DNA from 3 places in the Streptomyces sp. Q2 genome. Region 1 is predicted to be linked to each of the others. Evidence: predicted binding sites of a transcription regulator. Region 1 holds the regulator's gene; each other region holds the start of a gene.
The links. The regulator HrcA, encoded in region 1, represses chaperone genes, less so after heat shock. The targets are predictions, from matches to a motif close to TTNGCACTCNGNNNNNCNGAGTGCNAA.

Region 1 (3,273 bases):
ATGGGGGCCTGCACGATCGGGTGGGGGAAGAGATCGGTCAGTGCGGAGGACATGACGGCATGTTGTCACGTCCTCCGAACAAGTCCGAATCGACCCTTCCCCTTGGCATCGGCCCGTCCGGCGCTTGAGGACGAGGCCCGTTCAGGACCGAAGCGGAGGTCTGGGGGCGCAGCCTCCAGGGACGGGAACGGGAAGGGGCGGCGGGGGCGAGGAACAGCCTTCCGCCGCCACCCGTCAACGACCGTTGAACGCGTCCTTCAACCGCGAGAACAACCCTTGCTGTCCCGGCTGGAACTGCCCCGTGGGCCGCTCCTCGCCCCGCAGCTTGGCCAGCTCGCGCAGCAGACGTTCCTGCTCGGGATCGAGCTTGTTCGGGGTCTGCACCTCGACGTGGACGATGAGGTCACCGCGTCCGCCGCCGCGCAGGTGCGTGACGCCCCGGCTGTGCAGCGGGATCGACTGGCCGGACTGGGTGCCGGGCCGGATGTCGACCTCCTCCAGGCCGTCCAGCGTCTCCAGCGGGACCTTGGTGCCGAGGGAGGCCGCGGTCATCGGGAGGGTGACCGTGCAGTGCAGGTCGTCACCCCGCCGCTGGAACTGCGAGTGCGGCAGCTCGTGGATCTCGACGTACAGGTCGCCGGCGGGACCGCCACCGGGCCCGACCTCGCCCTCGCCGGCCAGCTGGATGCGGGTGCCGTTGTCGACACCGGCGGGGATCTTGACGGTCAGGGTCCGACGGGACCGGACGCGGCCGTCGCCGGCGCACTCCGGGCACGGCGTCGGCACGACCGTGCCGAAGCCCTGGCACTGCGGGCAGGGGCGCGAGGTCATGACCTGGCCCAGGAAGGACCGCGTCACCTGCGACACCTCACCGCGACCGCGGCACATGTCACACGTCTGCGCGGAGGTCCCCGGTGCCGCACCCTCGCCGCTGCAGGTGGTGCAGACGATCGCGGTGTCGACCTGGATGTCCTTCGTCGTGCCGAAGGCCGCCTCGTCGAGCTCGATCTCCAGCCGGATCATCGCGTCCTGGCCGCGCCGGGTGCGCGAGCGCGGACCCCGCTGGGACGCCGTACCGAAGAAGGCGTCCATGATGTCCGAGAAGTTCCCGAAGCCGCCGGCTCCGAAGCCGCCCGCGCCCTGGCCGCCCGCCTGGGACAGGGGATCCCCGCCGAGGTCGTAGACCTGCTTCTTCTGCGGGTCCGACAACACCTCGTAGGCGGCGTTGATCTCCTTGAACCGCTCCTGGGTCTTCGGATCGGGGTTGACGTCCGGGTGCAGCTCGCGTGCGAGCCGCCGGAAGGCCTTCTTGATCTCTTCCTGCGACGCGTCGCGGCGCACGCCGAGAACGGCGTAGTAGTCCGTGGCCACTTACGACTCCGCCAGGATCTGTCCGACGTACCGTGCCACTGCGCGTACCGCTCCCATCGTTCCCGGGTAATCCATGCGGGTCGGTCCGACCACGCCGAGCTTGGCGACTGCCTCGCCGCCCGAACCGTAGCCGACCGACACCACCGAAGTGGAGTTGAGTCCCTCGTAGGCGTTCTCGTGACCGATGCGTACGGTCATGCCCGAATCTCCCGCCTCGCCAAGGAGCTTGAGGAGCACGACCTGCTCCTCGAGGGCTTCCAGGACGGGCCGGATGGTGAGGGGAAAGTCATGTCCGAAGCGGGTGAGATTGGCGGTGCCGCCGATCATCAACCGCTCCTCGTTCTCCTCGACGAGCGTCTCCAGCAGGGTGGAGAGCACCATCGAGACGGTGCCGCGATCCTCGGCGTCGAAACCCTCGGGCAGGTCCTCCACCAGATGCGGCACGTCGGCGAAGCGACGGCCGGCGATCCGGCTGTTGAGCCGCGCCCGCAGGTCGGCCAGCGAGGCCTCGCCGAACGGCGCCGGGCAGTCGACCATCCGCTGCTCGACCCGTCCCGTGTCCGTGATCAGGACGAGCATCACGCGCGCGGGGGCGAGGGACAGCAGCTCGACGTGCCGCACCGTCGACCGTGTGAGCGACGGGTACTGCACGACGGCGACCTGCCGCGTCAGCTGCGCGAGCAGCCGTACGGTCCGCGCCACCACGTCGTCGAGATCGACGGCGCCGTCCAGGAAGTTCTGGATGGCGCGCCGCTCCGGGCCGGTCATCGGTTTGACGCCGGCCAGCTTGTCGACGAACAGCCGATAGCCCTTGTCGGTGGGGATCCGCCCCGCGCTGGTGTGCGGCTGGGCGATGTACCCCTCGTCCTCCAGGGCCGACATGTCGTTGCGCACGGTCGCCGGCGAGACACCGAGGTTGTGCCGCTCGGTGAGCGCCTTGGAGCCGACCGGCTCCTCGGTGCCGACGTAGTCCTGGACGATGGCGCGCAGCACCTGGAGCCTGCGTTCACTCAGCATCGCGCACACCTCCAGAAAGTCGACCCCTTGGCGCTTCGCCTGGCACTCGTCACATCCGAGTGCCAGCGCACCCCGGCCAGTGTACGGCCGTGGGGTACGCCCGGGGCAAGGCCGGGCCTGCGATGCCGTGCCCGTGGAGGCTTCCCCGCTAGCGTCGCGGTATGACGGTGACTTGGGAAGAGCTGGGGTGGGAGCGGCTGGCGGCCGGGGTCGGCCGGTGCCGCCTGCCGGTGTGGGACTGCACGGTGGGGCTGGTCGTCGGGGCGGGCACGGCCCTGGTGATCGACGCCGGGTCGAGCCTGGCGGAGGGGGCACGGGTGCGGGCTCGGGCACAGGAACTCGCCGGTCGTCGTGTGACTCATCTCGCGCTGACGCATCCGCATTTCGACCATGTCTTCGGGGCGGCGGCGTTCGCGGGCGCGGAGGTGTTCGGCGCGGTCGGCGTCGAGACGGTGTTCACCGCCCGGCAGGGGCGTGAGGAACTGCGCGCGGACGCGGTCGGCAACGGGCTCGACGCGCACCTGGCCGACGAGGCCGTCGACGCCCTGCCGGTCCCCGGCCACCACGTTTCCGGCGAGTGGACGCTCGACCTGGGCGGCGGCCGCCAGGTCCTGCTGGCGAACGTGGGCCCCGGCCACACGGCCCACGACCTCGTGGTCCTCGTCCCCGGTTCGCCGGAGGTGGTCTTCTGCGGCGATCTGGTCGAGGAGTCCGGTGAACCCCAGGCGGGCCCCGACGCCGTACCGTCCCACTGGCCGGCCGCCCTCGACCGCCTGCTGGAACTCGGCGGCGAGGACGCGCGGTACGTGCCCGGTCACGGAGCGGTGGTGGACGCGGCGTTCGTCCGGGCGCAGCGGGACGCCCTGGCCGAGCGTTTCGGCGTGT
Region 2 (3,273 bases), on a different contig from region 1:
TGGACGCGATCAAGCTCCTCGCGCGCACGGAGGGCATCTTCGCGGAGACCGCCGGTGGTGTGACCGTGGGCGTGGCGCGGAAGCTGATCGAGAGCGGTCTCCTCGACCCGACGAAGACCACGGTCGTGCTGAACACGGGTGACGGTCTCAAGACGTTGGACGCGGTGGCGGGGACCGGGTTGACCGCGACCATTCGTCCGAACCTGGAGTCGTTCCGCGAGGCTGGTCTCGTCTAGTCCGTCTCCAAGCTGCAGGCCGGTGGGGGCTGGTCGCGCAGCTCCCCGCGCCCCTAGGCCCGTATCCCTGACCGGAGGTCACATCGTGAGCGTTACCGTCCGCATCCCCACCATCCTGCGCACCTACACCGGTGGCAAGGCCGAGGTCGCCGCCGAGGGGGCCACTCTCGCCGAGGTCATCACCGACCTGGAGAAGAACCACACCGGTATCGCCGCGCGAGTCCTGGACGACCAGGGCAAGCTGCGCCGGTTCGTCAACGTGTACGTCAACGACGACGACGTCCGCTTCGAGCAGGGGCTGGAGACCGCCACCCCGGACGGTGCCGGTGTCTCGATCATTCCGGCCGTGGCCGGCGGCTGATTATTACCGTCGGTAACTTCGATTACCGAGCGTTCATCGAATTGCCCCCTCCGTAAGAGAAGCGGAGGGGGCAATTCAATGTGGTTGAGCGCGGTACAGTTGGGGAACACGATGCCGATCTCCGGGTCGGAAGCCCTTCAGTTTCCCCTTGCACCCGATAAGAAGTAGCCAAAGTGTGTGCTTCTTTTGCGGCTTTTGTGCTTTTTGTGGGGCCCGACTTGCCCTGAGTTCGGGTGAATTCTCACTACATTCCGGACCCCGCACGTCCGGAATTCTCGTCCGATTGACCTGTTGCAGAGGGCAGTTGGACAGATACATTCGGCCGCGGTCGACGCGTTCCGGCGCACGCCCCCAACCGTGTGGGGGGTGAGGTCTGACCCGGATCCGCGAAGTGTGGATCTGTGCAAGGGCCAGTAATAGGGGAGTTAGGCATGGCTCAGGGCACCGTCAAGTGGTTCAACGCGGAGAAGGGGTACGGCTTCATCGCGGTCGACGGTGGTGCGGATGTTTTCGTCCACTACAGCGCGATTCAGATGGACGGCTACCGCACCCTGGAGGAAGGTCAGCGAGTCGATTTCGAGATCTCGCAGGGCCAGAAGGGGCCGCAGGCGGACATGGTCCGACTGGCGACCGGCTGAAGCACGCGCCGACTGACAGCGACGTTCTTCTGTTCTTCGGAGGGCTCGTATCCCATGGGGAGTCATGGGTTACGAGCCCTTCGGCATGTCCGGAACAGGTCGGCGCGGGGCGGACCGTTCCCCGGCAGGCGCTTGCACTCGGCAGGGGCGAGTGCTAATCATTGGCGTTAGCACTCTGAAGGTGAGAGTGACAACGAGGACCGGGTCGGTGAGGCCCGCAGGCCATGTGGGGCAAGGAACCACGCGGCAGGCAGGCCGTCCGTCGCGGGCGCCAGCGCGGTCCGGAGAAATCCACCCCCTGTCCGGGAGGACCACTTCACATGGCCAAGATCATCGCGTTCGACGAGGAGGCACGGCGCGGTCTCGAGCGCGGGATGAACCAGCTCGCCGACGCCGTCAAGGTCACCCTTGGCCCCAAGGGCCGCAACGTCGTCCTCGAGAAGAAGTGGGGCGCGCCCACGATCACCAACGATGGTGTTTCCATCGCCAAGGAGATCGAGCTCGAGGACCCGTACGAGAAGATCGGCGCCGAGCTGGTCAAGGAAGTCGCCAAGAAGACGGACGACGTCGCCGGTGACGGAACGACCACGGCGACCGTGCTCGCCCAGGCGCTGGTGCGCGAGGGTCTGCGCAACGTAGCCGCCGGCGCCAACCCGATGGCCCTCAAGCGCGGTATCGAGAAGGCCGTCGAGGCCGTCTCCGGTGCCCTGCTCGAGCAGGCCAAGGATGTCGAGACCAAGGAGCAGATCGCCTCCACGGCCTCCATCTCCGCCGCCGACACCCAGATCGGCGAGCTCATCGCCGAGGCGATGGACAAGGTCGGCAAGGAAGGCGTCATCACCGTCGAGGAGTCCCAGACCTTCGGTCTGGAGCTTGAGCTCACCGAGGGTATGCGCTTCGACAAGGGTTACATCTCGGCGTACTTCGCCACCGACATGGAGCGTATGGAGGCGTCGCTCGACGACCCGTACATCCTGATCGCCAACTCCAAGATCGGCTCCGTCAAGGACCTGCTCCCGCTCCTGGAGAAGGTCATGCAGTCGGGCAAGCCGCTGCTGATCATCGCCGAGGACGTCGAGGGCGAGGCCCTGTCGACCCTGGTCGTCAACAAGATCCGTGGCACCTTCAAGTCCGTCGCCGTCAAGGCCCCGGGCTTCGGTGACCGCCGCAAGGCGATGCTGAACGACATCGCCATCCTCACCGGCGGCGAGGTCATCTCCGAGGAGGTCGGCCTCAAGCTGGAGAACACCTCCATCGACCTCCTGGGCCGTGCCCGCAAGGTCGTCATCACCAAGGACGAGACCACCATCGTCGACGGTGCCGGCTCCTCCGAGCAGGTTCAGGGCCGGGTCAACCAGATCCGCGCCGAGATCGAGAACAGCGACTCCGACTACGACCGCGAGAAGCTCCAGGAGCGCCTGGCGAAGCTCGCGGGCGGCGTGGCCGTCATCAAGGCCGGTGCCGCGACCGAGGTCGAGCTCAAGGAGCGCAAGCACCGCATCGAGGACGCCGTTCGCAACGCGAAGGCGGCCGTCGAGGAGGGCATCGTCGCCGGTGGTGGCGTGGCCCTCATCCAGGCCTCCTCGGTCTTCGAGAAGCTGGACCTCGAGGGTGACGAGCTGACCGGCGCCAACGCCGTGAAGCTGGCCCTGGAGGCCCCGCTCAAGCAGATCGCCGTCAACGGTGGTCTCGAGGGTGGCGTCATCGTCGAGAAGGTGCGCAACCTGCCCGTCGGCCACGGCCTGAACGCCGCGACCGGTGAGTACGTCGACATGATCGCCGAAGGCATCATCGACCCGGCGAAGGTGACGCGCTCTGCCCTGCAGAACGCCGCCTCCATCGCCGCGCTGTTCCTCACCACCGAGGCCGTCATCGCCGACAAGCCGGAGAAGGCGGGCGCTGCCCCGGCCGGCGGCGGCATGCCGGGCGGTGACATGGACTTCTGATCCTTCCGAGGATCGCGAGTTCATCGCTGTACGACGCCGAGGGCGGTACTCCCTGGAGACAGGGGGTGCCGCCCTCGGGCGTGTCCGGGATC
Region 3 (3,273 bases), on a different contig from region 1:
CGGTGAGGACCGCCAGGTCCTGCAGCATCGCCTTGCGGCGGTCACCGAAGCCGGGAGCCTTGACCGCGACCGCGTTGAAGGTGCCGCGGATCTTGTTCACGACCAGGGTCGACAGGGCCTCGCCCTCGACGTCCTCGGCGATGATCAGCAGCGGCTTGGAGGCACCCGCCTGGATGACCTTCTCGAGCAGCGGCAGCAGGTCCTGGATCGAGGAGATCTTGCCCTGGTTGATGAGGATGTAGGGGTCCTCCAGGATGGCCTCCATGCGCTCCTGGTCCGTCACGAAGTACGGCGACAGGTAGCCCTTGTCGAAGGCCATGCCCTCGGTGAAGTCCAGCTCCAGACCGAAGGTGTTGGACTCCTCGACGGTGATGACACCGTCCTTGCCGACCTTGTCCATCGCCTCGGCGATGAGCTCGCCGACCTGCGAGTCCTGGGCGGACAGCCCGGCCACGGCGGCGATGTCGGACTTCTCGTCGATCGGGCGGGCGGTCGCGAGGAGTTCCTCGGAGACCGCGGCCACGGCCGCGTCGATGCCCTTCTTCAGCAGCGCCGGGGAGGCACCCGCGGCGACGTTCTTGAGGCCCTCGCGTACGAGCGCCTGGGCGAGCACGGTGGCGGTGGTGGTGCCGTCACCCGCGATGTCGTTGGTCTTGGTCGCCACCTCCTTCACCAGCTGGGCGCCGAGGTTCTCGTACGGGTCCTCGAGCTCGACCTCGCGGGCGATGGTGACGCCGTCGTTGGTGATGGTGGGGGCGCCGAACTTCTTGTCGATGACGACGTTGCGGCCCTTGGGGCCGATCGTCACCTTGACCGTGTCAGCGAGCTTGTTGACGCCGCGCTCGAGGGCGCGACGGGCGTCCTCGTCGAACTTCAGGATCTTCGCCATGGGAGCGTGAGCCCTCTCGGAAATCTAGGTGAAATTAGCCGCGCCCCCGGCGCCCGGCTCATGGAGTGATCGCGGGGGGCCAGGGGCGCAGCTCAAGCAATGTGCTTCGCGGTGAGGCGAAGCGAGGTGAATTACTTCTCGATGATCGCGAGTACGTCGCGAGCCGAGAGGACGAGGTATTCCTCGCCGTTGTACTTCACTTCGGTGCCGCCGTACTTGCTGTACAGCACGATGTCGCCGGTCTTGACGTCGAGCGGAAGTCGCTCGCCGTTCTCGAAGCGGCCCGGGCCCACGGCCAGGACGACGCCCTCCTGGGGCTTCTCCTTGGCAGTGTCCGGGATGACCAGGCCAGAGGCCGTGGTCTGCTCGGCGTCGAGCGGCTGGACCACAATGCGGTCCTCGAGCGGCTTGATGGCAACCTTGGAGCTGGTGGTCGTCACGATCCGACCTCCCCCTTCGGAGATCTCACGGGGTTAACTGTCTGAGGTGGCGACCAGGTCGATCCGTCGTCGCGGGTGCCGGACCTGCCCGTCGCTAGTTGGCACTCTCCAGGGGGGAGTGCCAGGTCCGAGACTATGACTGCGATTAGCACTCGGTCAAGCGGAGTGCCAATGCGGTGCGGCGCGGCGGAGTGGATTTCACCTGGCGTTGGCCGCCGGGGCGCCCGCCGTGGATCCCTGCCGCGCGCCCAGGGCCCGCACCGGCGCCGGGAAGCCGGCCTAGACGTAGTCCTCCAGCCGGCCCACCGTCAGCCCCTTCCCCTGGATCTCCCGCAGGAGTCGCATGGTCCGTTGCGTCAGCGTGTCGTCGGTCGGCTCGCCCGAGGGCACCGAGACGATGTCGCCCGGCCGCAGGCGGCTCGCGCCCTCGGTGAAGGTCAGCTCGCCGTTCTCCGCCGAGGCCCGCCACAGGACGACCGCCGAGAGGCCGCAGTCGGCGGCGGCGCGCAGGGTGGTGGCGTCGTACGTGCCGTAGGGCGGGCGGAAGAGGCGGGGGCGGATGCCGAAGCGGGAGCGGAGCTTGTCCTGCTGGCCGCAGATCTCGGCGCGCTGGCCGGCGTACGGCAGCCCGCGCAGCGCGGGATGGTCGAGGGTGTGGTTCTGGATGCTCGCGCCGACGGACCGGAGGCGTGCGAAGTGGCCGTATCCCGGCCCGACGACACTGTCGGTGAGGAACATGCTGACCGGCAGCCGCAGTTCACGGACCATGTCGACGAACCGCGGGTCCTTCTCGGCGCCGTCGTCGTAGGTGAGGAAGACGACCCGGTCGGCGGTGTGGACGCGGTCGAGGACGGGCGGTCGGCCCGGGCGCGCGGCGGGGGGCCGGGCGGCCGGCTTCGGCGCCGGACGCAGCGGGGCCGCGAGCCCCCACCGGCGGTACGGCCGCTCGCCCGCGCCTTCCGGACCGTACGGGCCCTCGCCTTCCGGATCGCGGGAGCCCGCGCCCTCCGGACCGTACGGCCCCTCCGCCTCGGCCGCCCCGCTCGGGCCGTAGGACCCCTCCCGCTGGGCCGCCTTCCCGCCGAGGCGTTCGATGGGGTCCGCGGACTGGGCGCAGCCGGTGAGGAGGGTGGTGGCGAGGACGCCGGCCGTCAGGGTCCGCCATCTCACAGGTAGTCCTCCAGGCGGGCCACGGCGTACCCCTCCCTGGTGATCTTGTTCAGGAAGCGGCGGATCATGTCCGGCATCGTGCCCTTCCACATCTCCGGGCCCCGGAAGTGGCTGAGGACGATGTCACCGGGGCGGATCTCCCGGTCCCACTCGCGGTACTCCCAGCGGTCGACGAAGACCTCCTCGTTCCACAGGGGCGCGTGCGTGATGCCGCAGGACCTGGCGGCGCGCAGAGTGGCCTCGTTGTAGTTGCCGTAGGGCGGGCGGAAGAGGGCGGGGCGTTTGCCGTAGCGGTTTTCGATCACGTCCTGCATGCCGCAGATCTCGCGCTTCTGGCGGGCGTACGACAGCCCGGGCAGGTAGGGGTGGCGGAGGGTGTGGTTGTTGAGGGTGACCCCACCGGCCTGCATCTTCTTGAAGTAGCCGTAGTCCTCCTTGATCAGGTAGTCGCTGAGGAAGGCGGTGTACGGGATCTGCAGTTCGCTCATCATCCGCAGGAACGCCGGGTCCTTCTCGGCGCCGTCGTCGATGGTGAGGAACACGATCTTCTGGTTGGTGGGAACGGTGGTGAAGACCGGCGGCAGGCTGTCGTGGCCGTCCACCTCGAAGCCCTTGCGGGTGGTGATCACCGGTTTGACGGCAGGCGGGCGCGGAGGCAGGAGCGGGACGTTCCTCAGGCCCCAGCGTTTCGCCGCCGCCACCCTGGCCTGGTGCGCGGCCCGCAGTTTGGCCGCGCCACCCTGCTTCGCGCGCTGCTGGCCGAGGGCCGGTCGC

Region 2: groL (chaperonin GroEL) is a predicted target of HrcA. The motif match lies at 1,367-1,393, and genes of this name have one in related genera.
Region 3: groES (co-chaperone GroES) is a predicted target of HrcA. The motif match lies at 1,475-1,501, and genes of this name have one in related genera.

Annotation. Positions count from the first base shown of each region.
Region 1 is NZ_JBXEJE010000042.1:21,693-24,965, reverse strand. Features, by position in the region: gene ACWBNA_RS36935 (nitronate monooxygenase) at 1-53, opposite strand, end outside; gene dnaJ (molecular chaperone DnaJ) at 235-1,371, opposite strand; gene hrcA (heat-inducible transcriptional repressor HrcA) at 1,372-2,388, opposite strand; gene ACWBNA_RS36920 (MBL fold metallo-hydrolase) at 2,550-3,273, shown strand, end outside.
Region 2 is NZ_JBXEJE010000019.1:28,887-32,159, forward strand. Features, by position in the region: gene thrC (threonine synthase) at 1-236, shown strand, start outside; gene ACWBNA_RS21605 (MoaD/ThiS family protein) at 322-597, shown strand; gene ACWBNA_RS21610 (cold-shock protein) at 1,029-1,235, shown strand; gene groL (chaperonin GroEL) at 1,556-3,181, shown strand.
Region 3 is NZ_JBXEJE010000011.1:46,327-49,599, forward strand. Features, by position in the region: gene groL (chaperonin GroEL) at 1-889, opposite strand, end outside; gene groES (co-chaperone GroES) at 1,021-1,329, opposite strand; gene ACWBNA_RS13880 (polysaccharide deacetylase family protein) at 1,609-2,499, opposite strand; gene ACWBNA_RS13885 (polysaccharide deacetylase family protein) at 2,496-3,273, opposite strand, start outside.